Lacibacter sediminis: one gene and its partner. The protein of the gene in region 1 interacts with the protein of each later gene in a pairwise test. Links are inferred from orthologs where the notes say so. Each region holds a gene or a part of one and is shown on either strand. Other genes may lie near its edges. The genes, in order: uvrB and uvrA.

Region 1 (17,829 bases):
CACGCTTAAATGTTGCTTCCATAAACTTTGCTTCTTTGCCATCCGGTCCATCGCCATACATGGTCAATACGTAGTTATCGTCATCAATAAATTTCTGTTCCTGGCGAACCTTTGAATCTTTACCAGTTGCCGGATCAGTTTGTGTTCCATTCAGGTTCATTGTCTTTGTTGCTGCATCGTATTGACCTGTCATGATCATAAGACCGGAACCCAGGTTATCGATCCATGTAAGGGCAAACTGTTTCTTGGCATTGTCATAGGCCATGATACTTTTTCCGGTGAACGGCATACCCATCATAGTGCCGGAAAGATTTCCTTCCTGGTACAAGCCATTCATCACCATCTTCACCACTTCGGTTGCTTTTGATGTTGAAGGTGGCGCTCCCGGCATAAATGAAGTTACTTCAGCGTCCCAGGTTCCGGCATGGCTGGCCATCCATTTGTGCATTTCACCCGGCGTCATAAAATCCTGCCAGGCTTTGGCCATTGCCGCTGAATCCATTGGTGGTGCTTCAGGAACTGTAGTTGTTGCAGCAGCAGTTGTATCTGTTGCTGTTGATTCTGTTTTGGTTTCGTTATTGCAGGAAGTAAAAATGAACGCAACCAACGAAAACGAGAGAGCAATTCGTTTCATTTGAATATTTTTTATTGTTTTAAGGAACAATAAAATACGCAGGTTCTTTTCTTTTTGCAAGAGGAAAAAAGATGAAGCCGGAAAATAAGCGGATAAAGACTAACCCATGGCTGCGAATAAACGTTCAGCATCTGCTTTGTGAAAGAGTTGCGTGCCTGCATTCATTGTTGCAGCACTTCCGCAAGCCACACCAAACGAGATCACTTCTTTCAACGATCGGTTTTGTTGTAACATGTAGGTCATACCGGCCACCATACTATCGCCTGCACCTACTGTACTTTTCTTCTCCACTTTTGGTGCAGCTGCAAAATATTTTTCATCGCTGCTCATGAGCCACGCACCATCAGGACCCATACTTACAGCGATCAATTCTGCAAAGCCATCACGAATAGCTTGCTGTGCTGCATCAGGCACTTCATTTTTATCAAGCCATTCTACATTCAGCATTTTGCACAACTCACCAATATTCGGTTTAATCAGATAAGCACCTTTGCCTTGCAATGCCTGTAACGCCGGGCCGCTTGTATCAACGATGCAACGGGCACCAACAGTTTTTGCATTCTTAACGATCAGCCCATAAAAATAATCAGGCAAGCCCGGAGGTAAACTTCCACTGGCAATAACATATGATGGAGTAAAACTGCGAATGTGATCAATTAAGGTGATCATCGTTTCTTCCTGCACAGCACGACCGGGAAAGGTAAAACGAAACTGATGATTGGTTGATGTTTCAAGAACGATCCAGTTCTCTCTTGTTTCTACTTTTGTATCTACTGCATGAAATTCAAGATCAGCTTCTCGAAGTAGCGAACAGAGCATATCACCATTGTGTCCACCCGATGGAAACAAAGCGATTGATGCAGTTTCCAGTTTTCTTAATGCTTTGCTTACGTTGATACCGCCGCCACCCGGTTCGTTCACCACTTCGGTGCAACGGAGTTTACTTTCAGGTTTCAATGTTTCGGCGACAGAACTTTTATCAATGCAAGGGTTGAGCGTTACGGTGAGGATCATGTGGTACGTTGAAATTAATTGTATGAATGATTTTCTATTTCTGTTAAAACAAGATCGATGCGTTTACTGAGTGTATCGTAATCGGTATAACCTCTTGCAAGCAGATGGAATTTTGTTTCTGTTACCTGTATCAGTACTTGTGGGAAGCCTGTTACCTGCAATTGCTTACACAGTTGAAATTCGTAATAAGCTTTCTCTTTGTATTCTTCTGATTTAAGCCTGATGTAAAAATCGTCTGCATCAATATTATACTTTTCAAGTAAATGACGGTAAGCTTCGTTATCCGTTAGATCTCTTCCTTCATAGTGCAGACTGTATTGCAGATCGGAAGCAAATTGTGCCTGTTGCTCAGGAAAAAGTTCTTTAAAAATACTTAATGCAATAGCCGGCTTTTCAGAAGAAGGAAACCAATCGCTTTCTTCAGGATTTTTGATATGCCAGAGATAATCTTCGCCAAACTTTATTCCTGTATAGTCTTCCACGGTTTTGTAAGCTTCCTGAATATAACCAGCCGTTACACGGATATGCACCGGTTGCTCAGGTAAGATCATTCCGCCGCTTAATACTTCGCAATGAAGTTTTTGTTGATATGCCTCGCTGATTTTTTTTATAACAGGACTGAAACCGTAACACCAGCCGCAATATGCATCGTAACAATAGATCAAGATCGGTTGCATACTTCAAAGGTAAATTGTTATGCAATATGAATTTTCATCACCACAAAATCACTCCCTGTTTTACCCGAAGGGAAATGTTGTAGGCATGCTCAAAATTTTCCAGTGGATTTTTTGACAGGATGAGAAAACTAGCCTCATATCCTTCCTGCAGTTTTCCAATTTTTCTGTTTGGGAAAATGGCAGCAGGCGTAACCTCACACCACATTTTCAGCAATTCAAGATTGCTGTAAATATTCAGTTTGCGTAAGTATTCAATTTCTGTTTGGGCAGTAAGATTGTAACTATCGCAACCAACCGTAACAGGTACACGATACTTTTTTAATAGCAGCAGGTTCTCCTTTTGTACATTCGTCTGCGCTTCACGTTGCTGATTACTCATAGGCTTTATCTCTGTTTGCAGCAACGAATAAGTAGGATCAACATGCACTCCCTTGCGTTTCATACTCCGTGCAATTTTTGCTGTAAGCTTATAGTATTTTTCTGTGTAACCATCTCTCCACCGTACCTGGTAACCGGGTAAATGATTGATCTCATCAACTCCTGCTGCTAATGCAACTTGCAGATCACTTGGTGTTTCTGCATGTGCACTTACTTTCAATCCTGCTGCATGTGCTTTTTTGGTAATAAGTTTTGCCAGTTTAGGATCAATTCCTTTTTTGCCGTTGAAAAGGGTATCATCTTTTCGCTCTTCATATTCTTCTGAAAAGATGAGATAGAATTTAATGAAGCCCGGTTTTTGTGAAAGAACAAACGGCCACTTTTTTTCCAGTTCTTCTTTTGAATTGATTAGATAGTATGCTTCTCCTTCAAAACTTTTTGTTGTCCAGCCGGGCAATGCTTTTTTATAAGTTGTGCCCAGCATGTAATTGTAAAGTGTAGTTGGATGCCCCCCATTTGCAGTAAGTCCGCCATTGGCATAGATCACATCCACACTTCGTGGATGATTGATCTTACTTTGTATTTTATTGGTTGCAAACGGAATACTATTTGGATTTTTGATGTAGAAGATGCCATCAGCGACGTAACGTTCAATAAACACATCAAGGTCCTGGTCGGTTTCAGGTGAATGATTATGTGCTTCACCAAAAGCCGGTATGATGTATTGCTGTTTAAGATCAACAACTGTATCTACTGATGATGGGGCACTCTTTGTAAGTAATCCGTTTACACTATAAAATTCAGCAGCAACAAACTCTTTACCGTTAAACCACTGCCCGTTAATAAAGCGAATAGATTTTACCTGCGCTAAAACAGCGAGTTTTGTAAAGATGCAAACAATCAATAAGAAAAAACGCATCACCGTTTTTGTTTAATGGGCTTCTAACCAGTTATCACCTGTTCCTGCTTCTGCAATAACCGGTACTCCATGTGTAAGCGGCATAGCAGTTTGCATACATTCAATGATCAATGCTTTGATACCTTCTGCTTCTTCCTTCAAGACATCAAATACCAATTCATCATGCACCTGCAGGATCATTTTACTTTTGAATGTACTCTTTTTTAATGCATCATGTGTTTTGATCATTGCAAGTTTGATCATATCGGCCGCTGTTCCCTGTATGGGTGAGTTGATGGCATTTCGTTCTGCATAACCACGTACAGTAAAGTTGCTCGAGTTAATATCCCGTAACCAACGCTTGCGGCCCATCAAGGTTTGCACATAGCCATGTTCACGTGCAAAGTTCACGGTATCATCCATATATTTTTGAATACCTGCAAATTCCCGCTTGTAGTTATCAATGATCTCTTTCGCTTCTGTCCTGCTGATGCCTAAATTATCGGCCAGACCAAATGCACCTTGTCCGTAAATGATACCAAAGTTTACACTCTTGGCTTTATAACGCATTTCTTTGGTTACATCTTTCTCTTCGATCTTGTATACTTTGGCTGCAGTTGCTGTATGAATATCTTTTCCTTGAATAAATGCATCGCACATAGCCGGGTCGCCACTGATAGCGGCAACAATACGCAATTCAATTTGTGAATAGTCGGCACTCACCAACACATGATTCTCATCTCTTGGTACAAATGCTTTACGAATTTCTCTTCCACGTTCTGTACGTACAGGAATATTCTGCAAGTTGGGATTATTACTTGCCAAGCGACCGGTTACTGCAACAGCTTGTCCATATGTAGTGTGTACTCTTCCTGTTTTACGATTAATCAGTTGTGGCAATGCATCAACATACGTTGATTTTAATTTCGTCAACTCACGGAATGCAAGAATATCTTCAACGATAGGGCTTGTGTGCGCCAACTTCAGCAATACATCTTCGCCTGTTGCATACTGTCCTGTTTTTGTTTTCTTCGCTTTGGGATCGAGTTTTAAATGATCGAACAATACTTCACCTAACTGTTTTGGTGAAGCAAGGTTGAATTTCAAACCGGAAGAACTGTATACCCGTTGTTCAGCTTCTTTGGCGTCTTTATCGAGTTGCTTGGAATATTCATTTAAGAAATCAACATCCACTCTGATTCCTTCAAACTCCATATCGGTGAGCACTTTCACCAATGGATTTTCTACTTCATAAAACACACGCTCTACTTCTTTTTCCTTCAACAATGGAAATAAGGATTGTTTTAATTGCAAAGTGATATCGGCATCCTCGGCTGCATAATCAGTGATCTTCTCTAACTCCACATCACGCATGGTTCCCTGTTGTTTAGAAGTAGAGTTTTTTGGAACTTTTTTGCCGATCAGCTCCTCAATATGTACAGGCTCATAACCAAGAAACTGTGCGCTCAACTCATCCATGCTGCGCTTACCTTCAGGCTCCACAACATAATGCGCCAGCATGGTATCAAACAGCGGACCTTTCAATTCAACATCATACCATTTCAATACCAACAGATCGTATTTGATATTCTGCCCGATCCATGTTTTGCTTTCATCATCAAACAACGGTTTAAAAATGGACAGCACTTTTTTTGTTTCTGACTGATCAACAGGGCAAGGAACATACCATGCTTTATGTGGCTGGTACGAAAAACTCATTCCTACTATTTCACAATCATTTGCATCAATGCCTGTTGTCTCGGTATCAAAACAAATTTCCTTTTGTGTTGATAACTCAGCAACCAATTCTTGCATTGCCACTTCCGTTGTTACGGCGATGTATTCGTGTGGAGTATTATTGATATTTTTTGAAGCGCCAAGATCCAACACAGCAGTGCCTTCTTCCTGCTCTGCAGTTTCTTCAGCTTCTGTAGCATCAGTTGACGCAAAGATTTCTGTTTGTGCAGATTTTGGTGGCGCCTTCTTTTCTTTCCGCACTTCGCCCATTGTGGTGTCTATCACATTACCGAACAGATCTTTCTGTACGCCAACAGGTGCTGTGCTGAATGCATTAAAGTCATCACCTAAAATTCGTTTGCCAATTGTTTTGAATTCCAGTTCTGCAAACACTGCTGCCAACTCTTCTTTGTTCCATTCTTTCAAACGAAAATCTTCTTCATGAAATTCAACAGGTACATTGGTAATAATTGTAGCGAGTTTTTTACTCATGATAGCAAGATCTTTTCCTGCTGCAACTTTTTCGCCCATCTTTCCTTTAATGTTAGCAGCATTGGCCAATACATTTTCTAATGTTTCATACTCAGCCAACAGTTTAGCTGCGGTTTTTTCGCCCACACCAGGTATGCCGGGAATGTTATCAACCGAATCACCCATCATACCGAGTATATCAATTACCTGGCTCACATTTTTAATTCCCCATTTGGCACACACTTCTTCGGGACCCATGATCTCTACATCACCACCTTGGTATGCAGGTTTATAAATTTTTACTTTTTCGGTTACAAGCTGACCGTAATCTTTGTCGGGCGTAACCATAAACACTTCGTAACCGGCAGCTTCACCCAGTTTGCTTAATGTACCGATCACATCATCCGCTTCATAGCCGTCGCTTTCAATTACCGGAATATTAAATCCTTTAATGATGCGCTTAATGTCGGGGATAGCCAGCAACAGATCTTCGGGAGCTTCCTGGCGGTTGGCTTTGTATTCTGCAAAATCGGTGTGGCGCTCGGTTGGTGCAGCCGTATCAAAACAAACGGCCATGTGTGATGGCTTTTGTTTGGTAATGAGTTCGATCAATGCATTGGTGAAACCAAACTGTGCATTGGTGTTTTTTCCTTTGGATGTATTACGTGGACTACGAATAAGTGCATAATATGCACGGAAGATGAGAGCAAACGCATCGAGCAGAAAAACTTTTTTATCATTGGCCATGCCGCTAAGGTAAGCTGCCTGCAGAGCTATCCCAACTATCGCTGCTTAATTTTTTATAAACGACAAAAGCCCCGTTTTATAACGTGGTTTTTTAGTAAGCAAAATAAAAACAGGAGGTGGTGGAAACCACCTCCGCAAAACTTACATTATGAGAAAATTCAACACCGGCAGCAAATAAAAATATAGGGTACGGATCGCCGGTTCGTTGACTGCTTAACGAAATAGTTGATGTACAATATGTATTGTGAAATTACTTGCCGCTATTTTCAGCGAGCTCATTCTCTAAAGGCTTTGCTTCCTTAGATTGTTTTTGAGCTGTTTGCTGTTTTGAAATTTCAGATTTACCTGCAACGACACGTGCCAGGAAAGAATCTTCTTTGTAGAATACGTTCAAATAAATAGCGAAGAGGAAAAATACGAATGAGAAGAAACGCAATGGCTTTTTCATGACATTTGGATTTAGTTTTTTCAAAAGAATTGGACAATTCAAATGTAGAAACAGATTTTGAATTATGCAACACTTAGAAATCTATTTTCAAAAATTCAGGGTTAGTACTTAAAGCCATTTCGGTAAATTTACGGTCGGCTGAAATCCGCTACTGTATTGAGTTACAGCACTCCTTCTTCAATTTCTTCCCACAGGTCACGATAGCATTGTGCAGCGTAACTGCTGCGTGCAAATTCTTCTAACGGAGCTTTGTGTACACCCATTTTTTCTACATCACTTAAATAAGGAATATAGTTTTCAAAGAAGCGTTTGTCTTTATATAATTCTTCCATCACTTCGTTGTGCATATTGCGTCGCAGATCGGTCATGGTGAAGAAGCAAGTCATTTTTTTCTGATCGATATTCTTTTCTTTAAAATAATCTTTCACCATGTGATAGGTGCGAACAGAAAGTGTTGTTGGTATGATGGGCATCAAAACAATATCAGATGCATTAAAAATATTCTCCGCTAATGAACTTAAACCCGGAGGGCAATCAATGAAGATAAAATCATACTCACTCTTCAATTGTTTTAAGATGGTTGCCAACCGTTTTTTTGATGCCTGCATTTCATCGATCATCACATCATGCGCCTTCGCAGTTATATCAGCAGGAATAATATCAAGATTTTCATATTCTGTTGCCATGATGCTGTCAGCCAGCTCTGCATCTTTTCCAACCACATCTTTCATCACCACTTTTTGTTTCGGTTTTACTTTATAATAAAACGAAGTGGCGCCCTGCGGATCAATATCCCATAGCAAGGTTTTGTAACCGTCTTTTGCTGCGAGGTATGCAAAGTTTACGCAACTGGCAGTTTTACCAACACCTCCTTTGAGGTTAAATAAAGCAAATGTGAACATGGCTGATTTTTTTGAAAGAGCTTCAAGTTAAGAAAAGACGGGGAGATTTTGGCAGGGCATATAGCAAGTTACATCAGCTTATTACCAGATGGGGGCATAAGCATGATCGTTAGAAGAAACCCTTGAACATAGTTTGAAGCCGCTGACGGGTTATCTATTTCTTCATTGTGTCCAGTTCTTTCTGTAATCTGAACATTTCATCCCGTAAACGTGCAGCTTCCATAAAATCCAGGTCACGTGCTGCTTTTTCCATTTGCTTCTTGGTTCTGGCAATCGCTTTCTCCATTTGCGGAATAGTTTGATATATTTCCTGGTCTTCGGCTGCTTCTACTAATTCACCATCGGGAGCAAGCGCATATGATTTTGCAGGATCGTAGCCTTTAATATCAAGCACAGCCGTCTGCCCCATCACCTGTTCAATACTTTTTTTGATGGTACGTGGTGTAATGCCGTGTTCAATGTTATACTGGATCTGTTTTTCTCTTCGTCTGCTTGTTTCTTCAATGGTGCGGCGCATGCTCTCCGTCATCTTATCAGCATAAAAGATCACCAATCCATCGACATTACGTGCAGCACGACCAGCGGTTTGTGTTAAACTTTTTTCATTACGCAGGAATCCTTCCTTATCTGCATCAAGAATTGCAACGAGCGATACTTCAGGTAAATCCAATCCTTCACGCAAGAGGTTTACACCCACCAACACATCAATAACGCCCAAGCGGAGATCACGCAAAATTTCAATTCGCTCCAACGTGTCCACTTCGCTATGAATATATTTTGATTTGATATTGATCCGCTTCAGGTATTTGTCCATTTCTTCTGCCATACGTTTGGTTAATGTTGTAACCAATACACGATCACCCTTCTTTACCCGCTTATCAATTTCATCCAGCAGATCGTCGATCTGGTTTACACTTGGCCGGATTTCGATCGGCGGATCCAACAAACCTGTTGGACGAACAACCTGCTCTACTACCACACCACCTGTTTTTTCTAATTCATAATCATCAGGAGTAGCACTAACAAACACAACCTGGTTGAGCAAACTTTCAAACTCGTGAAAGTTCTGCGGACGGTTATCCATTGCACTCGGTAAACGAAAACCATAATCAACCAATACCAGTTTTCTGCTTCTGTCGCCACCATACATACCACTTACCTGCGGAATGGTTTGATGACTTTCATCAATGACCATTAAATAATCCTTCGGGAAATAATCCAGCAAACAGAACGGTCTTGTACCTGGCGTACGTCGATCAAAAAATCGGGAATAGTTTTCAATACCGTTGCAATAACCAAGCTCACGGATCATCTCCAGATCATAATCGGTGCGTTCTTTCAATCGTTGCGCTTCAATGTATTTGCCTTCACGTTTAAAGTACTCAACCTGTGCAGCCGCTTCGTCTTGTATTTCATAAATAATCTGTTGCATCTGGTCTTTTGGTGCGATGTATAAGTTGGCCGGGAAGATGGCAGCGTTCTCAACTTTACCAATTCGTTTTCCTGATTTGATATCAATGGTTTCGATCTCTTCAATTTCATCACCAAAAAAACTGATGCGGTAACCGAAATCGACATAAGGAAGATTAATATCAACGGTATCGCCTTTTACACGAAATGTACCCCTTGTAAAATCACCTTGTGTGCGGCTGTATAAACTATTCACCAATGAATGCAGAAAGCCTTGTCGTGAAAGTGTCTGTTTCTTTTGAATACGGATGATGCCATTTTCAAAATCAACCGGGTTACCCATACCATAAATGCAACTCACACTCGCTACCACAATAATATCTCTTCGTCCGCTTAACAATTCACTGGTAGCCTGTAAACGCAGTTTGTCAAGCTCTTCGTTTATGCTGAGATCTTTTTCAATGTAGGTACCACTCACAGGCATATATGCTTCGGGTTGATAGTAATCGTAATAGCTTACAAAATAACCCACAGCATTATCAGGAAAGAATTGTTTGAACTCACCATACAACTGCGCCACCAATGTTTTGTTATGTGTAAGCACAAGCGTTGGCCGTTGTACATTCTGGATCACATTGGCCATGGTAAATGTTTTACCACTACCTGTTACACCAAGTAAGGTTTGGTATTTCTCCCCGTTTAAAATTCCTTCGGTAAGCTGTTGAATAGCCTGCGGCTGATCGCCGGAGGGAGAATAAGGTGAATGAAGTTGAAAAGGCATCTGCAAATTTAGTGACTGTTAGGTTCATTTGCTGAATAGCTTAACTGCAGATAAGTTTACTGTTTAGAGATATCTACAACCTGATGGTGTCGCAAGCGAGTAAAGAAGTTACAAATCACTGCAATAAAAAACCGGCTTTCGCCGGTTCACAATTAATTGTTATTGTTATTTCCTCCGCCTTGTCCGCCGGGGCCACCGCCGCCATTACGTCTTTTCTCCATCTGCTCCTGCATTTCTTTTTGCTTCGCTTTCAGTTTTTCTTTTTGCTCTGCATTTAATATGGCATCGATCTGCTCACTGTATTTTTTGCGGATCTCCATCATCTTTGTACGCTGTTCTTCACGACTGAGTGAGCCGTTACGAAGTGCTTCCATCTCTTCACGTTGTTTGTCCTGGATGGCTTTTACTTTTTCCTGCTGGTCTTTGGTTAAGTTCAGATCCTTGTACATATCTACACGTGGACCTCTGCCTCTTGAAGTATCAGCCGGTGGCTGCGCCTGTGCCATTGCACCCACACAGATAAAAAGGAATAAAAATTGGAGTACTTTCATTGTAATAAATTTTAGTTTGAACAGGATTAGACGGTAAGTCTCAAAAAAGTTTACGCCGTCTGTAAAAAAACTTTATGAATTATCTCGCCCACGCCTACCTGTCGTTTCACCAGCCCGAGTTACTCGTGGGTAATATGATCAGCGATTATGTGAAAGGCAAAAAGAAATTCGACTATTCGCCAGGCATTCAACAGGGCATCGAACTCCATCGTATTATCGATTCATTTACCGACGATCATGCAGCCACCAAAGAAGCAAAAGAAGTTTTCAGACCACATTATCGTTTATATGCAGGGGCTTTTGTTGATGTGGTATACGATCATTATCTCGCCACCGATCCATTGATTTTCAATAATGATTCACTGGAAGAGTTTGCGGCGAATACCTATACAATGCTTGAACCTTATACTGCTGTTTTCCCAGAACGGTTTGCACGCATGTTCCCTTATATGAAAACACAGAACTGGCTTTACAACTACAGTAATAAATGGGGAATTGAAAACAGTTTACACGGAGTAGTGCGGCGTGCAACTTACTTAACCGAAAGCGCAACAGCCTTTGCATTGTTCGAAGAACATGATGCAACCTTGCGGAAATGTTACCAGGCTTTCTTTCCGGAAATGATTGCTGTGGTAAAGAATTGGATAGAGGAAAAATAGGTAGGACATACTTATACAGTCTGCTCAAATAATTGCAGACTTGAAGAAGTATGCCCTACCTGATCAACAATCTTAATGAATATGAGAATCGTAAACTAAAAACTGTTTGAATCGTTCAACACAAGCCCTCTCCAACATTTCCCTATCGTCAGGGTGTGCAATTTCAATCAAGGCCTTTGCACGTTGACGTAAATTTTTTCCATACAAATGTGCAATGCCATACTCTGTTACCACGTAATGAATATGTCCACGTGTAGTTACCACACCAGCACCTTGTTTTAGAAATGGCACAATGCGGTTTATTCCTTTTGCAGTGCGTGATGTAAGTGCAATAATCGGCTTACCGCCCTCACTCAATGCAGCGCCACGCATAAAATCCATTTGTCCGCCAATACCACTGTATTGAGTTGTGCCAATACTATCAGCACAAACCTGTCCGGTAATATCAACTTCAATGGCACTGTTGATGGCCACCACTTTTGGGTTACGACGGATCACATGCGGATCATTTACATAATCAATATCAAGAAATACAAACGCAGGGTTGTCATCAACATAATCATACAGCTTGCGTGTACCTAATGCAAAACCTGTTACTGTTTTATTCGGGTGGATTTTTTTATTGACGTTGTTGATGACATCTCTTTCAACCAGATCGATAATACCATCGCTGAACATTTCGGTATGTACGCCGAGATTTTTATGATTGTGTAAGGATTTGAATACCGCATCGGGAATAGTACCAATACCCATTTGCAGGGTGCTGCCATCTTCGATCATACCGGCAATGTATCTGCCGATCTGCATTTCATCTTCACGCACTTTCACACCATAATCCACTTCAGGTAACGGTTCTTCACAATACACCATTGATGTAAACCGTTCAGTATGGATCAAACTATCACCGTGTGTACGTGGCACATTTGGATTCACCTGTGCAATAATATATTTGGCGGTGTTCACGGCGCTTCTTGCAATATCAACACTTACGCCCAGTGAGCAATAGCCATGTTTATCGGGTGGCGATACATGTACCAACGCTACATCAATTGGCAAATGGCCTTTATTGAAGAGGTCGGGAATATCGCTGAGAAACACAGGAATAAAATCGGCCCTGCCTTCATTTACCGCTTTGCGTACACTGTTACTCACGAACATACAGTTGATGTTGAAGATGCCTTCGTATTGTGGCTGGTCAACGGTAATATCTCCCTGCACGGTAATGAATACCAGCTCCACCTGCTCGAGTCTGTGCGACTGCTTAGCCAGTTCACGTAATAAATAAAGGGGGGTTTGGGCGCTGCCCTGAACAAACACCCGTTGGCCGCTCTTAACCACGGCGAGGGCCTGTTCTACTGATTGGTAATGTATATGCTTGTACATGATCGAAAGATTAGAATGCAAAAATAAAATACAACAAAGCCTTTGAAACTGCCAACAAACAGGATAAATGGTGATTACGGACAGCAATCTTTGGGCTAAATTTGCGTTCTCAAAACAACCTCCGGGAGAAAAAAGCAGTCATAATAACTGTCACCAATAAAATAAGATCCAAAAAACAGAACGTATGAAATTGTTATCGATGATTTTTTTATTTGTTGCGTTTGGTTTTACAGCAACAGCACAGAACGGAAGCAAATTACCGCCATTGGACAAATCGCCGATGGATATGTCGTATTATCCTGTGAACTATCCTGTTCTCCGTATTCAGCCGAATAAAGTAACCGAGCCCTTGATTGCCCGTGTCATTTACAGTCGACCTTCAAAGAGTGGCCGTAAAGTATTTGGTGAGTTGGTGGAGGATGGAAAGATCTGGCGACTGGGTGCCAACGAAGCAACAGAGATCGAGTTTTACCGTGATGTAAAAGTTGGCGGCAAAACGGTAAAGAAAGGTCGTTATACCATGTATGCTTTAGAGAGTGCAGCAAAATGGACGGTGATCATCAATAAAGATACTGATGTGTGGGGCGCATTTAAATACGATGCAAGTAAAGATGTGGTGCGTATTGATTGCCCTGTTACAAAAACAGCCGATGTAACCGAATCATTTACGATGCTGTTTGAAAAAGTAACCGACAAAAGTATCAACCTCATTATGGATTGGGATGAAGTGATGGTGAAAATGCCGATTAGCTGGTAAGTAAGAGTTACGAAGTATGAAGTACGACGCGAACTAAAGTTTCATCAGTTTGATAAATAGTTAATAAAGCTCTGCAGAAATGGAGGGCTTTTTCTTTTTGGTTTATCTGCATTGAAGTTCGATTTTTACAGCATGTGTGGAATTGCAGGAATTGTTTCAATGAACCCTCATCATGTTTCAGCAGAGCGTTTGAAACAGATGACGGACGCTATTGCCCATCGTGGGCCGGACGGTGAAGGTTTTTGGTTGAATGAAAACAAAACAGTTGGTTTGGGTCACCGACGATTAGCGATCATTGATTTAAGCGAAACAGGTAAACAACCAATGCATTTCCCGTTTCCCACCGGAGAAGCACGACCCGATATGGTGGAGAGAGGCCCACGTGAAAGGGCACGTTACAGCATTACTTACAACGGAGAGATCTACAATTACCTTGAACTGAAAGAAGAGTTAAAGCAGAAGGGATATACCTTCTTTACACATTCTGATACAGAAGTTATCCTGGCTGCCTATGACTATTGGAAAGAAGAATGTCTGCAACAGTTCGACGGGATGTTTGCGTTCGCTATCTGGGATGATAAAGAACAAACACTGTTTACTGCACGTGACCGTTTCGGTGAAAAACCATTCTATTATTTTTTTGATGGCGAACAATTTGTTTTTGCCAGCGAAATGAAAGCATTGTGGGCAGCAGGTGTCGAAAGAACAATTGATCACAGCATGCTGCTCAACTATATTGGTTTGGGCTGGGTGAAAAATCCGGCCAACCTGTCGCAGACTTTTTATGAAAACATCAGCGGCTTGCCACAATCACATTACCTGAAATTAGACCTGCGTAATGGGAAAAATGAAATTGCACAATACTGGGATCTTGATAAAGAAACACAATCAACTTTAACCAAAGCAGAAGCTGCTGAACAGTTTCAGCAGTTGTTCAACACATCCGTAACAAGAAGATTACGGAGCGATGTTGAAACAGGCACATCATTGAGCGGAGGCTTAGACAGCTCATCAATCGCTGCAATCATCAAATCTCAAAATCCAGGTTCCAAGTTCCAGGTATTCACTGCTTCGTTTCCCGGTTTTGAAAAAGATGAAACAGCTTATGCCAAACAGGTAGCGAATCAATTTCAACTGCAACATCATTTTGTTACACCAACGGCAGAAACATTATTCAATGATATTGAAAAATTAATTCATCACCAGGAAGAACCATTTCAATCTTCGAGCATCTATGCACAGTTCAAAGTATATGAACTGGCGAAACAACAAGGCATTAAAGTGATTTTAGATGGACAAGGCGCTGATGAAACGTTAGCAGGTTATCATAAATACATTCACTGGTTTTTGCAGGAGAAGATGCGTGAATCGTCTGTCGTAAGTCATGAGTTGAATGCCTTTGCAAATCACAATATTCCAGTTAACTGGAGCTGGAAGAATAAACTGGCTGCACGGTTCCCGGAAATGGCAGCGGTACAATTGGAAAACAAAGCCAATAAACAAATACTGAATAATAAATTCATTGCGAATAACTATCGCAAAACGAATTTCAATAAGAAAAGTATTTTCAAACCAACCGTAAGCAAGCTGAATGATCTGCTTTACTATAATACCATGCGGCTGGGCTTGGAAGAACTGCTGCGTTATGCAGATCGTAACAGCATGGCACATGGCGTGGAAGTTCGCTTGCCTTTTTTATCGCATGATTTGGTGCAATTCACTTTCTCGCTGCCTTCGCATTACAAAATTCAGAACGGGTACACGAAATATATCCTGCGTGAAAGTATGAAACAGGTGTTGCCTTCTTCCATTGTTTACCGAACCGATAAGATCGGCTATGAACCTCCGCAACAGCAATGGATGCAATCTGCAGGTTTTATGGAATTGTTGCAAACCAGCCGTCAAAAACTCGTATCAGAAAATATCCTGAAGAAAGAAATCCTGAAACAACCAGTGAATGCACAATCAGCACATGCTGTTAAGAATGATGACTGGCGTTATTTCTGTGCGGCGCATCTGTTGTAATTCCTCATCTTTGCAATCCGTCCGACGAGAGCGTCTGACGAAAAAAATATACATTATGAAACTAGATACTAAAATGATCCATGCCGGTTCACATCCCGATCCTTCAACCGGCGCTATTATGACCCCCATTTATCAAACCAGTACGTATGTGCAGGAAGCGCCGGGTGTCAACAAAGGATTTGAATATGCAAGAAGCCAGAACCCGACCCGTTTTGCATTGGAAGAAGCAGTGGCCGTAATTGAAAACGGAAAGTTTGGTTTGGTGTTTGGCAGTGGTGTGGCTGCAACAGATGCAGTGATCAAACTACTTGCACCCGGTGATGAAGTGATCGCAGCAAGTGATATGTATGGTGGTACGTATCGTTTGTTCATGAAAGTGTTTGAAAAGTTCGGATTGAAATTTATTTATGTTGATACCACCAATCCTGAAAATGTAAAAGCAGCGATTACTGCCAATACAAAACTCATTTGGTTAGAAACACCAACGAACCCGTTGATGAATATTACCGACATCAAAGCAGTTTCTGTTATCGCCAAAGAAGCGGGATCACTGCTTTGCGTTGACAATACATTTGCATCCCCTTATTTACAAAATCCGCTAGATCTTGGTGCTGATATCGTGATGCACTCTGCTACAAAATATCTTGGCGGTCACAGTGATGTGATACAAGGTTGTTTGGTGATGAATGATAAAGATCTACGTGAAAAACTATATTTCATCCAGAAAAGCTCTGGCGCAGTTCCCGGACCAATGGATTGTTTTCTTGTGTTGCGTGGTATTAAAACATTGGCTGTGCGTATGAGAGCGCATTGCGCCAACGGTGCAAAAATTGCACATTGGTTAAAAGCAAATCCAAAAGTGGCGAAAGTTTATTGGCCCGGCTTTACTGATCATCCCGGTCATGAAATCGCAAAAGCACAAATGCGTGACTTTGGGGGTATGATCAGTTTTGAATTAAAAGATGACAGTATTGAAGAAGCAAGAAGAGTATTATCATCCACGCATTTATTTGCATTGGCTGAAAGTTTAGGTGGTGTGGAGAGTTTGATCAATCACCCGGCAAGTATGACACATGCATCAATCCCCAGAGAAAAACGTATCAAAGATGGTTTGCATGATTCGCTGATCCGTTTAAGTGTGGGTATTGAAGATGCCGATGATCTGATTGAAGATCTGGCGAAAGCGATTGGGTAATGAAACAACAAGAATTAAAAAAGTTCCTTAATGCGAAGGTTGATTTCTACAATCAACCTTCGTTCATTAAAGATGATCCCATCTGCATACCTCACCTGTTTACCCAAAAACAGGATATTGAAATTGCTGGTTTCTTTGCAGCCATCTTTGCGTGGGGCAACCGCACCACCATCATCAACAAAGCAAAAGAGTTAATGCAGTTGATGGATATGCAGCCACATCAATTTTGCCTCAACCAAAACTCCGGCAGATTGAAAAAATTAGGTGGATTTAAACACAGAACATTTACTGCTGACGATCTCTATTATTTTATTGAATTTTTTCAACGGCATTACAGCAAGCATGATACTTTAGAATCCGCTTTCTTCCCAAAAAAAGGAATGTCGGTAGAAGAAGGATTGAATCATTTTAAAAACTATTTCTTTTCATTCGAACATTTGAAGCGAACCGAGAAACATGTTTCGGCACCCATGCAAAAATCAACCTGCAAGCGTTTGAATATGTATTTGCGCTGGATGGTAAGAGATGATAACAAAGGAGTCGATTTTGGTATTTGGAAAAACATCAAGCCTGCCGATCTTATTTGCCCGTTAGATGTACATGTATCAAGAGTAGCAAGACAATACGATCTGCTTCATCGAAAGCAAGACGATTGGGAAGCAGCACTTGAACTCACAGCCAATCTTCGTATCTTAGATAAGAACGATCCCGTGAAATATGATTTTGCATTATTCGGTACAGGTGTAATGGAAAATAAACTTTAGAAATCATTTCAAATGAACCCGGTTAAGCTCATCCAGTTTTTTATTCTGCTTATTGTAAACTTCATTATTGTCAGTTTAATTAACTATGCTTTTTTGGTGTGGGTTGCTAATAAAGCAGATACCACTATCAGTTCTGTACTGGTTAAAAGTGCGATCATAGCAGTTGTGTTAACAGTGTTGTTTACTTTTTACAATAAAAAGAAAGATAAATCAGATGAGTGATCCTAACCCGGATATCATCCCGTTGCTCAACAAAGAGCTGTCGTTGAAACTTTCTGAGAAGCTAGCGATGAATGAACTTGAACAACAGCTTACTGATCATATCAACCATCTTATCAATACTGACTTTGAAAAGCTGATCTATTATCTCTACCGCATTGATGTGCATGAAGCAAAAA
Region 2 (13,174 bases), 3.4 Mb from region 1 along the record:
GAAAAGCTCGTTAGCAATACTTCCGCTTCTTCTTCGTTTCTTTATACAAACGAAACCTATGCGCATTCTTCTACTTAGTTTGGTTGCTGCCATCACTCTCTTTTCCTGTAAGAAAAAGGATAAAGATGCCAATGGCGCACAAACATTGCTCAACGTGAAATACGGAACAGATGCAAAGCAGGCAATGGATGTTTACCTGCCTTCGGGCAGAAGCACCACTGCAACTCCTGTACTGATTCTTATTCATGGAGGTGGCTGGACGGAAGGCAGTCGTGCCGACCTTAATGCTTATGTTGATACACTGAAACGCCGTGTTCCGCAATACGCCATCTTCAACATCAGCTATCGGTTGGCAGCAAATGGACAGAATCTTTTTCCTACTCAAGAGGAGGATGTAAAAGCGGCAGTAGAATTTATTTACAGCAAACGGGAAGAGTACAGAATAACTGATCGGTTTGGAGTCATCGGCGCAAGTGCCGGCGCACATCTTGCTTTGCTGCATGCATACAAATACTCAGCCCCGGTGAAAATGAAAGCTGTTGTTTCGTTTTTCGGTCCAACAGAATTGGTGCAGATGTATAACAATCCGCCTAATCCATTGGTGCCGGTGTTGCTCGCTTCAGTTACCGGTGCTACCCCAACTTCTAACCTTACTCTTTACCAGCAATCATCGCCATTCAATTTTGTTGTGAGCAGCAGTTCCCCAACATTGTTGCTGCACGGCAGCAACGATATTGTTGTTGCGCCTTCGCAATCAGAAATATTGAAAGACAAGTTGAATACAGTTAGCGTGCCCAATCAATATGTATTATATCCCGGAGGCGGTCATGGCGATTGGAGCCCATTGATTTACTTCGATGCTTTCAATAAAATCGATGCTTTTTTAAAACTTTATCACCCATAAAAGGGTGTTGCCATTTCTCATATCTGCTGTCTTAAATTTCCATAATTACTATAACTTGCCTGCATGCAGGCTCCATTGGCAGAACGGTTACGTCCAAAACAATTGACCGACCTTGTTGGTCAGCAACACCTCACGGGGCAAGGCGGTATTCTGCAAAAAGCAATTGCCAGCGGCAACATTCCCAGTATGATCTTGTGGGGCCCTCCGGGTGTTGGGAAGACAACTATTGCCAATATCATTGCACATAACGTAAGTGCTACGTATTACCAGTTAAGTGCCATCAGCAGTGGTGTAAAAGATGTGCGTGAAGTAATTGAGCAGGCGAAACAGGAAACAAAAGCCATTTTATTTATTGATGAGATCCATCGTTTCAATAAAGGTCAACAGGATGCATTGTTAGGTGCTGTTGAAAAAGGAATTATCACATTGATTGGTGCTACCACAGAAAATCCATCGTTCGAAGTGAATAGCGCCTTGCTCAGCCGTTGCCAGGTATTTGTATTGAAAGCATTGGATGAACATGATCTTGTTCAGTTGCTACAGAAAGCAATTACAGATGATGTTGTGTTGAAAGAAAAGAAGATCGAATTAAAAGAAACGGAAGCATTGATTCGGTTAAGTGGTGGTGATGCAAGGAAATTATTAAACCTGTTAGAAATTGTTACTGACAGTTCTGGTAATGAAATGCTGATTACAGATGAGTCGGTGTTACAAACTGTTCAGCAAAAAATGGCGTTGTACGATAAAAGCGGTGAGCAGCATTATGATATTATCTCTGCATTTATCAAATCCATTCGAGGCAGCGATCCCAATGCGGCTGTGTATTGGTTGGCAAGAATGATCGAAGGTGGAGAAGATGTAAAATTCATTGCACGTCGTTTATTAATACTTGCAAGTGAAGATATCGGTAATGCAAATCCCAATGCATTGTTACTCGCCAATGCTACGTTTGATGCGGTGAATAAGATCGGTTATCCTGAGTCGCAACTTATTTTATCGCAATGTGTCATTTATCTCGCTTCGAGTGCAAAAAGTAATACGGCTACTGTTGCCATAGGCAATGCGATGGCTGCTGTTAAACAATTTGGCGATTTGTCTGTTCCTCTGCATATCCGTAATGCGCCAACAAAGCTGATGAAGAATATGGACTACGGTAAAGGGTATCAGTATTCACACAGCTATGAAAACAATTTTTCATCACAGGAATATTTACCCGAGAAAATTGTTGGAACAAAATTTTATGAACCCGGTAAAAATATAAGAGAGGAGGAGCTGCGGAGATTTCTGAAACAGCTCTGGAAAGAAAAGTATAATTATTAATCAATCAACTTTATGAAGCAAGTTTCTTTGTTCGTTTTTGTTTGCCTGTTCCTGTTACAAGGAATCAATGCCCAAACCACTATTCAGCGTGATCCTGAAATTGAAAAGATGGTCACTGCTATTTCGCCTGATTCACTCAAAGCTTACATTCTGAAAATGGTGAGTTTCGGTACTCGCCATACCATGAGTACGGTTACTGATCCCAAACAAGGCATTGGTGCAGCACGTGAATGGGTGGTAGCAAAGTTTAAAGAGTTTGCCAAGCAATCAAATGGACGAATGACGGCCTTTGTTGATACAACAACTTTACAGCCCGACGGCAGACGCATCAGCAAACCGGTGAACCTTGGCAACGCTATGGCGATTTTGAAGGGAACCAATACTGCTGATCAACGCATCTTCGTTATCAGCGGTCATTTAGATAGTCGTGTTACAGATGTAATGAATACAACCAGCGAAGCACCCGGTGCAAATGATGACGCAAGTGGTGTGGCTGCAGTGCTTGAGTGTGCACGCATCATGAGTAAGTATGAGTTTTCTGCTACGATCATTTTTGTTGCTGTAAGTGGTGAAGAACAAGGCTTGTTAGGTGCGAATTTTATGGCAGGGAAAGCAAAAGATCAAAACTGGATCATAGAAGCGGTGTTGAACAATGATATTATGGGTTCAAACAACAGCAGTGAAACAAATATCATCAACAATACAAAAGTGCGTGTGTTCAGCGAAGGATTGCCTGCGTATGAATTAGATAAAGCTGCAGCAAACATCCGCAATCTTGGTTTGGAGAATGATGGAAAGTCAAGACAGTTGGCACGTTATGTAAAAGAAATCGGCGAGCGTTATGTAGATAATTTAGAAGTGGTGATGGTGTATCGTAACGATCGATTTTTACGTGGTGGTGATCACACACCGTTTATTCAAAAAGGATTTGCGGCAGTACGGATTACTGAGATGAATGAAAACTTCAATCATCAACACCAGGATTTACGCACGGACAAAGGAGTACAGTTTGGTGACTTACCCGAGTTTATGGATTTCGTTTATCTGGCAAAGAATACGGGAATCAATCTTGCATCATTAGCGAATCTTGCAAAAGCACCAGCAATGCCATTAGAAGTAAAGATTGAAACAAGAAGTTTAACCAATTATTCGCTCATCAGTTGGAAACAGCCTGCAGTGGGAAAAGTGAAGGGCTATTATGTGTTGCTGCGTGAAACAACAAGTGCTGTTTGGCAAAAGAAAATTTTTACAACTGAAACTAATGTGAAATTACCTTACTCAAAAGACAATTATTTTTTCGCAGTGCAATCCGTTAACGAAAACGGTAATGAAAGTTTGCCTGTAGTACCAACACCCGGACGATGATGAAACTAAATTGGAACTTGAAGAAATTTGAAGCATTAACGCCATACGAGTTATACAACATCATGTGGTTGCGTAATGAAGTATTTGTAGTAGAACAAAACTGCGTGTACCAGGATGCTGATTATAAAGATCAGAAAGGCTGGCATTTGATGGGCGTTGATGAAGAGGATAGGCTAATGGCCTATGTTCGATTGTTGCCGGTTGGTGTTTCTTATGAAAATGAACCTTCAATAGGCAGAGTAGTTACAAGCCCTGCTGCAAGAGGTACAGGAGTTGGCAGAGAGTTGATGCAGATTGCTATTCAGCAGTGCAAAGAGCTATTTGGAAATACAGATATCAAAATTGGAGCACAGTTTTACCTGTTTAAGTTTTATTCATCACTCGGTTTTGAGCAAACAAGTGAGATTTATCTGGAAGATAATATTGAGCATATAGAAATGATTCGGAATTGTGAAAAGGAATAGGTAATTTTACTTAACACCACAAGTAAAACTGCTTAAAAGCCTATGTCAGTAAGGGTTTCCACCGATAATGAGAAAGAAAAAATTTTGAACTTCAGAATTAGTTCTCTAATATTGCCTTGTCGTATCCAATACAAGAAAAACCAAACATCCGATTCTATGAAACTACGTACATTGTACATTTCCCTGTACGCATTACTGCTTATGCTAAGCAGCATTCAAGAACTGAATGCACAGATTGGATTATCTTCTGCAAATTCCCGTTTTGAAATTGGTTTAGATTTAGGCCCGATGAGTTTTCTTGGTGACCTTGGTGGTAACCGTGGAAGAGGAGGCTATGGCCCTAAAGACAACAATCTTCCTGTAACGAATGCGATCATTGGTATTTCTGCTTCTTATTATCCTGCAGAGTGGATTGGGTTCCGTTTGTCAGGTAACTATGGTAAAATGGAAGGTGATGATCGCCTGGTAAAACAAAAGCAACCGGCTGATACATGGGAAGGTTCAAGAAAATACAGGAACCTTACATTCCGCTCACCTTTATACGAAGCTTACGCCGCACTTGAAATTTATCCTACAGCATTTATCAGCTTAAAGAACGGATCAGGGTTACCACGTTTCCGTCCATATGGTATCGTTGGCTTCGGTGTGTTTAAATTTAAGCCACAGGGCTTGTATAAAGATCCTGCAGGTAATGAATCATGGATCGATCTGAAACCACTCCGTTTAGAAGGACAAGGAATGGTTGAAACAGGAATTCCTGAATACAGTCTAGTGAATTATGCTATTCCAATGGGCGTAGGCATCAAATATGATATTACTGAACGTGTAACATTTGCAGTTGAACTTATCCATCGCAAAACAGGTAGTGATTATATTGATGATGTAAGTAATAAATTTATTGATCCGGCCTTGTTCGATCAATACTTGACACCAACACAGGCAACGTATGCTAAATACCTGGCCAATCCAAGTTCATTTTATCCGAATTCAAATCCGGCTTATACTCCTTACCGCACCGGTAAGAAAAGAGGTAACCCATTAAAAAATGATTCTTATTTCTCCAGTACATTCAGACTTACGTGGAAGATCGGCGATGTTTATGCCGACTGGTTCCGAAATAAGAACTCAATGAAATGTCCGCAATACTTTTAGCGAATTATTTTTATCCATACCCATACCCAAATCCCTAAAAAATGAAAACTGAAATCCCCAAAACAAAAGCAAGAGCGCTATCTAACAATCCCGAGCTGACTATTTGGTTACTTCGTGTAGGATTAGTTACACTCTATGTAGTACTCTACATCTTTAAGAAAAAACTCTATCTATAACTTCTTAAGCAAAGTATGCAATAAACGTTAGTCCGTACCCTTCTCATAATGTTCCAATCCTGTGAAAATCCAGTGAGAACCAGCGACCGATATTTATTTCACCATGCTTTGCTTATTCTTTTAATTACATCAACTATCAATATGTAAACTCTTTGAACAAAGTATGCAATAAACGTTAATCCGTACCCCTTTTCTCAATTTTATCTAATCTTGAGAAAAAGAAAAAGAGAACCAGATCGATATTTATTTCACCATGCTTTGTTCATTTTTTTTCCAGTGTAAACCAAGACAATTTCCAATGATTTGGCAAAGTATGTAATAAACGTTAGTCCGAAACCCTTTCTCAAGTTTCCAATCCTGTGAAAATCTAAAGAGAGAACCCTGGACGGATATTTATTTCATCATGCTTTGCTTTGTTTCTCTTGGTCCGTACTCTATCCTGTTGCCCCCCATTGGTTCGGGGGGCTTTTTTTTACCTATAATTCAACCTTTAAAAATCTTGCGGTGTGACTTGCTTTACAGTTGAGTAATTCTTCGGGTGTTCCTTCAAACAAAATTTCACCACCACCATCACCACCTTCGGGTCCTAAATCAATTATATGATCAGCAACTTTTATTACATCCATATTGTGCTCAATTACTAATACTGTATTGCCTCTATCGGTTAATTTATTCAATACATCAAGCAAGTGTTGAATATCCTGGAAGTGTAAACCTGTAGTTGGCTCATCGAGAATATAAAATGTTTTGCCGGTATCTTTCTTTGCAAGTTCGGTTGATAGTTTTACACGTTGCGCTTCTCCACCACTTAACGTAACAGCACTTTGGCCGAGTGTGATGTAACCAAGTCCAACATCTTCCAATACTTTTATTTTGCGATAGAGGTATGGAACAGGTTGAAAGAATTCAACTGCTTCTTCAACTGTCATATCCAACACATCAGCAATTGATTTTCCTTTGTAACGGATTTCAAGTGTTTCACGATTGTAACGTTTGCCATTACATTTTTCACAATGCACATATACATCAGGTAAGAAATTCATTTCAATTACACGCATACCACCGCCTTCACATACGTCGCATCTTCCTGTTTTTACATTAAAAGAAAAACGACCTGCATTATAACCCCTGATCTTTGCTTCAGGCACTGCAGAAAATAATGTTCTGATCTCAGTAAAGAAACCGCAATAGGTGGCGGGATTACTTCTTGGTGTTCGTCCAATAGGCGACTGATCAATTTCAATCACCTTATCAATATGTTCCAATCCTTTAATGCTTTTGTAAGGCATTGGATTTGCTTTTGACTCATAGCAATATTTGCTGAGAATAGGATAGAGTGTTTCGTTGATGAGTGTACTCTTGCCACTGCCACTAACACCCGTAACAACAATCAGTTTGCCCAATGGAAATTTCGCACTCACGTTGTTGAGATTGTTACCACTTGCTCCTTTTAATTCGATGTGTTTGCCATTGCCTTTTCTTCGTTCTGTTGGAACGGCAATTGATTTGATCCCGTTTAAATATTTGGCAGTATCACTTTTTGATTCGAGCACATCTTTTGGTGATCCGGCAGATACAATTGTTCCACCATGTTTACCAGCTTGCGGACCAACATCAATCAAATGATCAGCCGCAAGCATGATGTCTTTATCATGTTCAACTACCAACACGCTGTTACCAACGTCACGAAGATTTTTTAATGCTTCGATCAACCGATGATTATCACGTTGATGCAAACCAATACTCGGTTCATCTAAAATATAAGTGATGCCCTGCAGTTGAGATCCGATCTGCGTTGCCAAACGTATACGCTGACTTTCGCCACCGCTTAGCGTTCTGCTCGAACGATTTAATGTTAGATAAGTTAAACCAACATTCAATAAAAACTGTAATCGTTCCCTGATCTCCTTCAACACATCTTTGGCGATTGCTGCCTGTTTATTACTGATGCGTAATTCCAGTCCGTCAAACCAGGCAGCAAGATTATCAAGATTGAGTTCACTTAACTCAGCAATATTGCGGTCTTCAATTTTAAACCAGAGACTTTCTTTTTTCAATCTGGCGCCATTGCAGCTGCCACATGTTTGTAATGTCATGAATTGTGTCACCCATTCACGCAAACCTTCTGTGCTTTGTGCAGAAACAAACCAACGCTTCAACATGGGGATGATGCCTTCGTAACTGCCAGTGTATTCATGCGGAACCGTTTCATCACTTGCATCAACTTCCAATGTTGCACTGATATTTTTATCACCGAATAATAACAGGTCCAGTTGCTCTTTTGGAAGATTCTTTACCGGCACATCTAATTTAATCTTATACTTTTTTGCAAAAGCGATCACTTGTTGAAACACACTCGCATCTCTTTCTTCACCCAGTGGAGCAATGCCACCTTCTTTTACAGTTAGTGTTTGATCAGGAAGTACTAACTCCATATCAATTGTGTAAACATTACCCAATCCTTTGCAGGTTGGGCATGCGCCATAAGGAGAGTTAAATGAGAATGCATTGGGTGATGGTTCTTCATAACTCAGCCCTGTATCCTCACACATCAATTGTTTTGAATAAGAAACAACGCCAGTCTTTTCTGTTTCAATGAACATCAGGTCTTTTCCGATCTTCAATGTTTGTTGTACACTTTGGCTGATGCGTACACGAAAATCGTCACTCACTTTTAAACGATCAACCACTACTTCAATATCGTGGATCTTATAACGATCGACCTGCATCTTTGGAGTAATATCCTGTATCTCACCATCAACCCTCACTTTTACATAACCTTTTTTACGGATGTCTTCAAATAATTCACGATAATGTCCTTTACGTCCACGAACCAACGGAGCAAGTAAAGAAACTTTCTGTCCATCAAAGCGATTAAAAATATTCTCTACAATTTCTTCTTCGCTCCACTTCACCATTTTCTTACCCGTGTTATACGAATAGGCATCACTTGCTCTTGCATAAAGAAGGCGAAGGAAATCATACACTTCAGTAATGGTGCCTACAGTTGAGCGTGGATTTTTATTAGTGGTCTTTTGTTCAATGGAAATAACAGGAGAGAGGCCCGTGATCTTATCAACATCAGGCCGCTCCATATCACCCACAAACTGCCGTGCATAAGCGCCAAATGTTTCCATGTAGCGGCGTTGGCCTTCGGCATAAATGGTATCGAATGCCAGCGATGATTTCCCACTTCCGCTGATACCGGTGATCACTACCAGTTTATTTTTAGGAATACTTACATCAATATTCTTGAGGTTGTGTACCCGTGCTCCCGATACTTCGATCTGATCATTAGTTGAGTCGCTCATAATTTTTCTCCTGCCGGTCGTTTACGACCGGACAGCGAATTTACCGTGAAATCCTTTACTAAAGTTATTAGGTTTTAGAATTGTCCTCCAATGGTTTTCAGAAGATTAGATGTTTAAACAAGCTAGGGACTTGAAGTAAGATACTTCAACGTAAATCGGTTAAGCCAATATTAATTAATTGTTATGTGGAAAACTAGGCTGTTTCGATATTTTGATTTGGCTCGCTTCATGCTAACTTAAACTTCAATTACGATCTGCCAATTATCAAAGCAAAAAACTTACACTATGGGTATAGCCGTTTACAACGCCGTTCCAATGATTCTTCACGACGGTCAGAGAGAACATCGCTTCACCTTAAAATTAAGCCCCGCCACCGAGAGCTTCCGCCTTGAAAGTGGAATGATCAAGCGCAGCATCTTCATTGGCAAACGCATGTTCAACCGTTTGTTCCAGTTTGTAAGAAACGAATATGGTTACACATTGGGACGCATTCAGTATGATGATGATCAAATGAAAAAAGGATCGGCAATTACGGAACAGCGTGACCAATTCAGGTTTACCATCAATGAACAGGATGGTATTGAAGTAATGCTGGAAAATGAAGCCGTACCACTAAAAAAGGTGTCAGCTACTATTCCGCTCCGTTACGAAAATGAGACAGAGAAAAAAGCGCACCTGCGTGCACTTATCCCGTCAGTACTTGCAGCATTGATTCTTACACGTGAAATACAACCGGCACTTTAACAACTGTTAGCCAAAGAAATTTTGCAGTTTGCAGTTTTTGCCGCTAACTTTGCAGCAGTTCTTTTAACACTGGTATTAAAATACCGGTTCGCTTATCAAGAAAGGCAGAGGGTAATGGCCCAATGAAGCCTTGGCAACCTCTCTCAATTGTTTTACAGTTGAAAGGAAGGTGCCAATTCCATCCTGAAAAGGGTAGATAAGTCAGATTTCAAGCTTAACAATGTTCAATTACATAGCAAAAGCTCATCTGATATTATCGGATGAGCTTTTTTGTTTTGAACAGGTTTGTTCTTACAACTGCTCTCCGTAAAATGTTTCTTAGATAGGTAAAAAAGAAAGGAGAAAAACAAAAAGCAGATGAAACAAACAAATGTTATTAAAAGCATTGACAAAACTTTTGCAAATGAGAATTTGCATAAATCAGTAAAGCCAACTACTTTTGTTAGCCATACATACTTCATGTACAACAGCAACAACAATACAAACATTTCTTTAACTGCAGCCATGCAGTGTTGTTGTATTTGTTGTATGCCGTAAGGCATACATATCTTTTCCGACCCTGCCTGTCAGGGAGGTACCACACACTTCTTCTTTTTTACTTAATTCTTCAATCATTAAATCTTAATTATGAGCAACACTCTTCGTTTTGAAACATTGCAATTGCATGCCGGTCAACAAATTGATCCAACAACAAAAGCACGTGCAGTGCCTATCTATCAAACAACTTCTTATGGTTTTGACAACAGCGAACACGCTGCTGATCTGTTTGGCTTAAGAGCATTTGGCAATATCTATACCCGTATCATGAACCCTACCACCGATGTGTTTGAACAACGCATTGCTGCACTTGAAGGTGGTGTAGCAGCATTGGCAGTTGGTAGCGGACAGGCTTCACAGTTTCTTGCACTCAATAATATTTTACAGGCAGGCGATAATTTTGTAACCACTACTTATTTATATGGTGGCACTTACAATCAGTTTAAGGTTGCATTCAAACGTTTAGGTATTGAAGCACGTTTTGCTGATGGTGATGATGCAGAAAGTTTTGTAAAGCATATTGATAAAAATACAAAAGCGATCTACCTGGAAACCATTGGTAATCCACGTCTGAATATTCCTGATTTCAAAAAATTTGCTGACTTAGCAAAAGAATATGATTTGCCATTGATCGTTGATAACACATTTGGTGCAGGTGGTTATTTATTCCGCCCCATTGAACATGGTGCCAACATTGTGGTTGAAAGTGCAACAAAATGGATCGGCGGACATGGTACTACTATCGGCGGTGTTATTGTTGACGGCGGTAACTACAATTGGGGCAACGGTAAGTTTCCTCAGTTTACTGAACCAAGTGAAGGCTATCATGGTTTAAAATTCTGGGATGTGTTTGGCGAAGGCAATCCACTTGGGTTACCAAACATCGCATTCATCATTCGTGCAAGAGTGGAAGGTTTGCGTGATTTTGGTTCTGCACAAAGCCCATTCAATTCATTTTTATTGTTGCAAGGGTTGGAGACATTGTCGCTTAGAGTACAAAGACATGTTGATAATGCACAGAAATTAGCAGAATGGCTGGAGCAACATCCATCTGTTGAATATGTATTATATCCAGGTTTGAAAAGTAATCCATATCATGAGCTGGCAAAAAAATATCTCACCAATGGATATGGTGGTGTATTACAGGTAGCGATTAAAGGTGGGAAAGAAAATGCTGCGAAGTTTATCAATTCATTGAAGCTGATCAGTCACTTAGCAAATGTGGGAGATGCAAAAACATTAGCGATTCATCCTGCAAGCACAACCCACGAGCAGTTAAGCGAAGCAGAACAAATTGCAAGTGGTGTTGCACCTAATCTCGTTCGTTTAAGCGTGGGTATTGAACATATTGATGATATTAAAGCAGACTTGGAACAGGCTTTTCAAAAAGTATTTGAAAAAGAATTGGTAGGATAGTTTTTTGTGACCAACGCAGGTGCTTCTGTGTGCCTGCGTTGTGTCATTCACTTATACGCTTTGCTCTTTTTTCAGCTGAATGACATACAGAACGATGCAGTGAGTGACACAACAACAGCTGATCCAATATTCAAAAAGATGATAAAATAGAAATGTCGACACAAATTTTTACATACAATAAACCATTCAGACTTGAGTCGGGAGCATTGCTCAATCAATATCATTTGGCCTATACAACGTTGGGTCAATTGAATGAAGCAAAAGACAATGCGGTATGGATCTTTCATGCATTAACTGCCAACAGCGATCCGTCAGAATGGTGGAGTGGATTAGTTGGTGAAGGAAAGTTGTTTGATCCTGCAAAGCATTTTATTGTATGTGTGAACATGCCCGGCAGTGCTTATGGCAGTATTGGTCCGTTGGATATTAATCCGTTAACAGATGAGCCATACTATCACGATTTTCCCTGGTTTACTACAAGGGATATGATCCGTGCATATGATCCGTTGCGCAAGTTTTTAGGTATTGAAAAAATATACATTGGTATTGGTGGCAGCATGGGCGGGCAACAATTATTGGAGTGGGCCATTGAAGAACCGCAGTTGTTCGAACATATTATTCCCATTGCAACCAATGCGTATCATTCAGCATGGGGCATTGCATTCAATGCATCACAACGTTTGGCCATTGAGGCAGATTCAACCTGGAAAAATAAAGCAGAAGATGCAGGTACTGAAGGTTTGAAAGCTGCCAGAAGTATTGCATTGCTTTCATATCGTCATTATGATGCATACGGCATCAGTCAAATCGAAGAAAGCAATGATGTGTTGGAATCATTTAAAAGTGAATCATACCAACGTTACCAGGGCGATAAATTAGTAAAGCGCTATAATGCGTTCAGTTATTATTTTCTCAGCAAAGGAATGGACTCACACAATGTTGGTCGGAGCCGCATTTCTATTGAAGGAGCGTTAAAAGAAATTACTGCAAGAACATTGGTGATCGGTATCAGTAATGATGTCTTGTTCCCGGTTAGTGAGCAACAGTTCCTGGCGAATACGATCAGCGGCGCAAGTTTTAAAAGTATTGAATCGTTTTATGGACATGATGGTTTCCTGTTGGAATACGATCAGATCAGCAAAGCCATCAATCAATTTTTACAGCAAACACAAAAAACAGATTTAAAGAAACAATTAATCAAATAATATGTCATCAGATAAACAATTGGTCATCGGACTGTTTGGATTTGGGGTAGTAGGAGAAGGTTTGTACAAAGTATTACAGCAAACACCATCATTGAATGCACGCATTAAAAAAGTGTGTATCAAGAATCCGAATAAAAAACGCAATGCTCCCGACGAGCTATTTACAACAGATAGAGATGTATTACTCAACGATCCTGAAATTAATGTGATCGTAGAAGTGATCAACGAAAGTGAACCGGCTTTTTACATTGTATCAACTGCATTAAAGAGTGGAAAAGAAGTGGTGAGTGCCAGCAAGAAAATGATCGCTGAGCATTTACCTGAGTTATTAAAACTGCAAACTGAAACGGGTATCTCATTTTTATATGAAGCTTCGGCATGTGCATCGATTCCTGTTATCCGAAACCTGGAAGAGTATTATGATAATGATCTTTTGCATGGCATTCGTGGTATTGTAAACGGTAGCACCAATTATATCCTCACAAAAATGTTTGAAGAGAAACTCGATTTCAAACAAGCGTTGTTACAGGCACAGCAATTAGGTTTTGCAGAAGCTGATCCAACTTTGGATGTGGATGGC

Evidence for each region.
Region 2: the proteins of uvrB (region 1) and uvrA interact in binary tests that used the Escherichia coli proteins (3 or more experiments, as listed by UniProt). The link is inferred for Lacibacter sediminis from one-to-one orthologs.

Annotation. Positions count from the first base shown.
Region 1 is NZ_CP060007.1:4,806,644-4,824,472, forward strand. What follows is about bases 7,580-10,465. They hold uvrB (excinuclease ABC subunit UvrB), read right to left. Parts: upstream 10,098-10,465; coding sequence 8,061-10,097; downstream 7,580-8,060. Other genes in these bases: H4075_RS20360 (ParA family protein), read right to left, coding at 7,580-7,906; H4075_RS20370 (Spy/CpxP family protein refolding chaperone), read right to left, coding at 10,250-10,465. Also shown: H4075_RS20330 (DUF1579 domain-containing protein), read right to left, coding at 1-634; H4075_RS20335 (1-phosphofructokinase family hexose kinase), read right to left, coding at 734-1,648; H4075_RS20340 (DsbA family protein), read right to left, coding at 1,663-2,325; H4075_RS20345 (amidohydrolase family protein), read right to left, coding at 2,363-3,622; polA (DNA polymerase I), read right to left, coding at 3,635-6,556; H4075_RS20355 (hypothetical protein), read right to left, coding at 6,807-7,004; more of H4075_RS20360, read right to left, coding at 7,166-7,579; more of H4075_RS20370, read right to left, coding at 10,466-10,648; H4075_RS20375 (acyl carrier protein phosphodiesterase), read left to right, coding at 10,723-11,307; H4075_RS20380 (acetyl-CoA hydrolase/transferase family protein), read right to left, coding at 11,380-12,690; H4075_RS20385 (DUF2911 domain-containing protein), read left to right, coding at 12,875-13,447; asnB (asparagine synthase (glutamine-hydrolyzing)), read left to right, coding at 13,580-15,472; H4075_RS20395 (cystathionine gamma-synthase), read left to right, coding at 15,435-16,667; H4075_RS20400 (TIGR02757 family protein), read left to right, coding at 16,667-17,431; H4075_RS20405 (hypothetical protein), read left to right, coding at 17,444-17,653; H4075_RS20410 (hypothetical protein), read left to right, coding at 17,646-17,829. UniProt on the Escherichia coli protein: The UvrABC repair system catalyzes the recognition and processing of DNA lesions. A damage recognition complex composed of 2 UvrA and 2 UvrB subunits scans DNA for abnormalities.
Region 2 is NZ_CP060007.1:1,368,137-1,381,310, forward strand. The notes cover bases 5,658-8,997. They hold uvrA (excinuclease ABC subunit UvrA), read right to left. Parts: upstream 8,693-8,997; coding sequence 5,858-8,692; downstream 5,658-5,857. Other genes in these bases: H4075_RS06010 (hypothetical protein), read left to right, coding at 8,978-8,997. Outside these bases: H4075_RS05980 (alpha/beta hydrolase), read left to right, coding at 59-904; H4075_RS05985 (replication-associated recombination protein A), read left to right, coding at 968-2,224; H4075_RS05990 (M28 family metallopeptidase), read left to right, coding at 2,237-3,589; H4075_RS05995 (GNAT family N-acetyltransferase), read left to right, coding at 3,586-4,053; H4075_RS06000 (hypothetical protein), read left to right, coding at 4,210-5,205; more of H4075_RS06010, read left to right, coding at 8,998-9,436; H4075_RS06015 (O-acetylhomoserine aminocarboxypropyltransferase/cysteine synthase family protein), read left to right, coding at 10,064-11,389; H4075_RS06020 (homoserine O-acetyltransferase family protein), read left to right, coding at 11,542-12,594; H4075_RS06025 (homoserine dehydrogenase), read left to right, coding at 12,596-13,174. UniProt on the Escherichia coli protein: The UvrABC repair system catalyzes the recognition and processing of DNA lesions. UvrA is an ATPase and a DNA-binding protein. A damage recognition complex composed of 2 UvrA and 2 UvrB subunits scans DNA for abnormalities.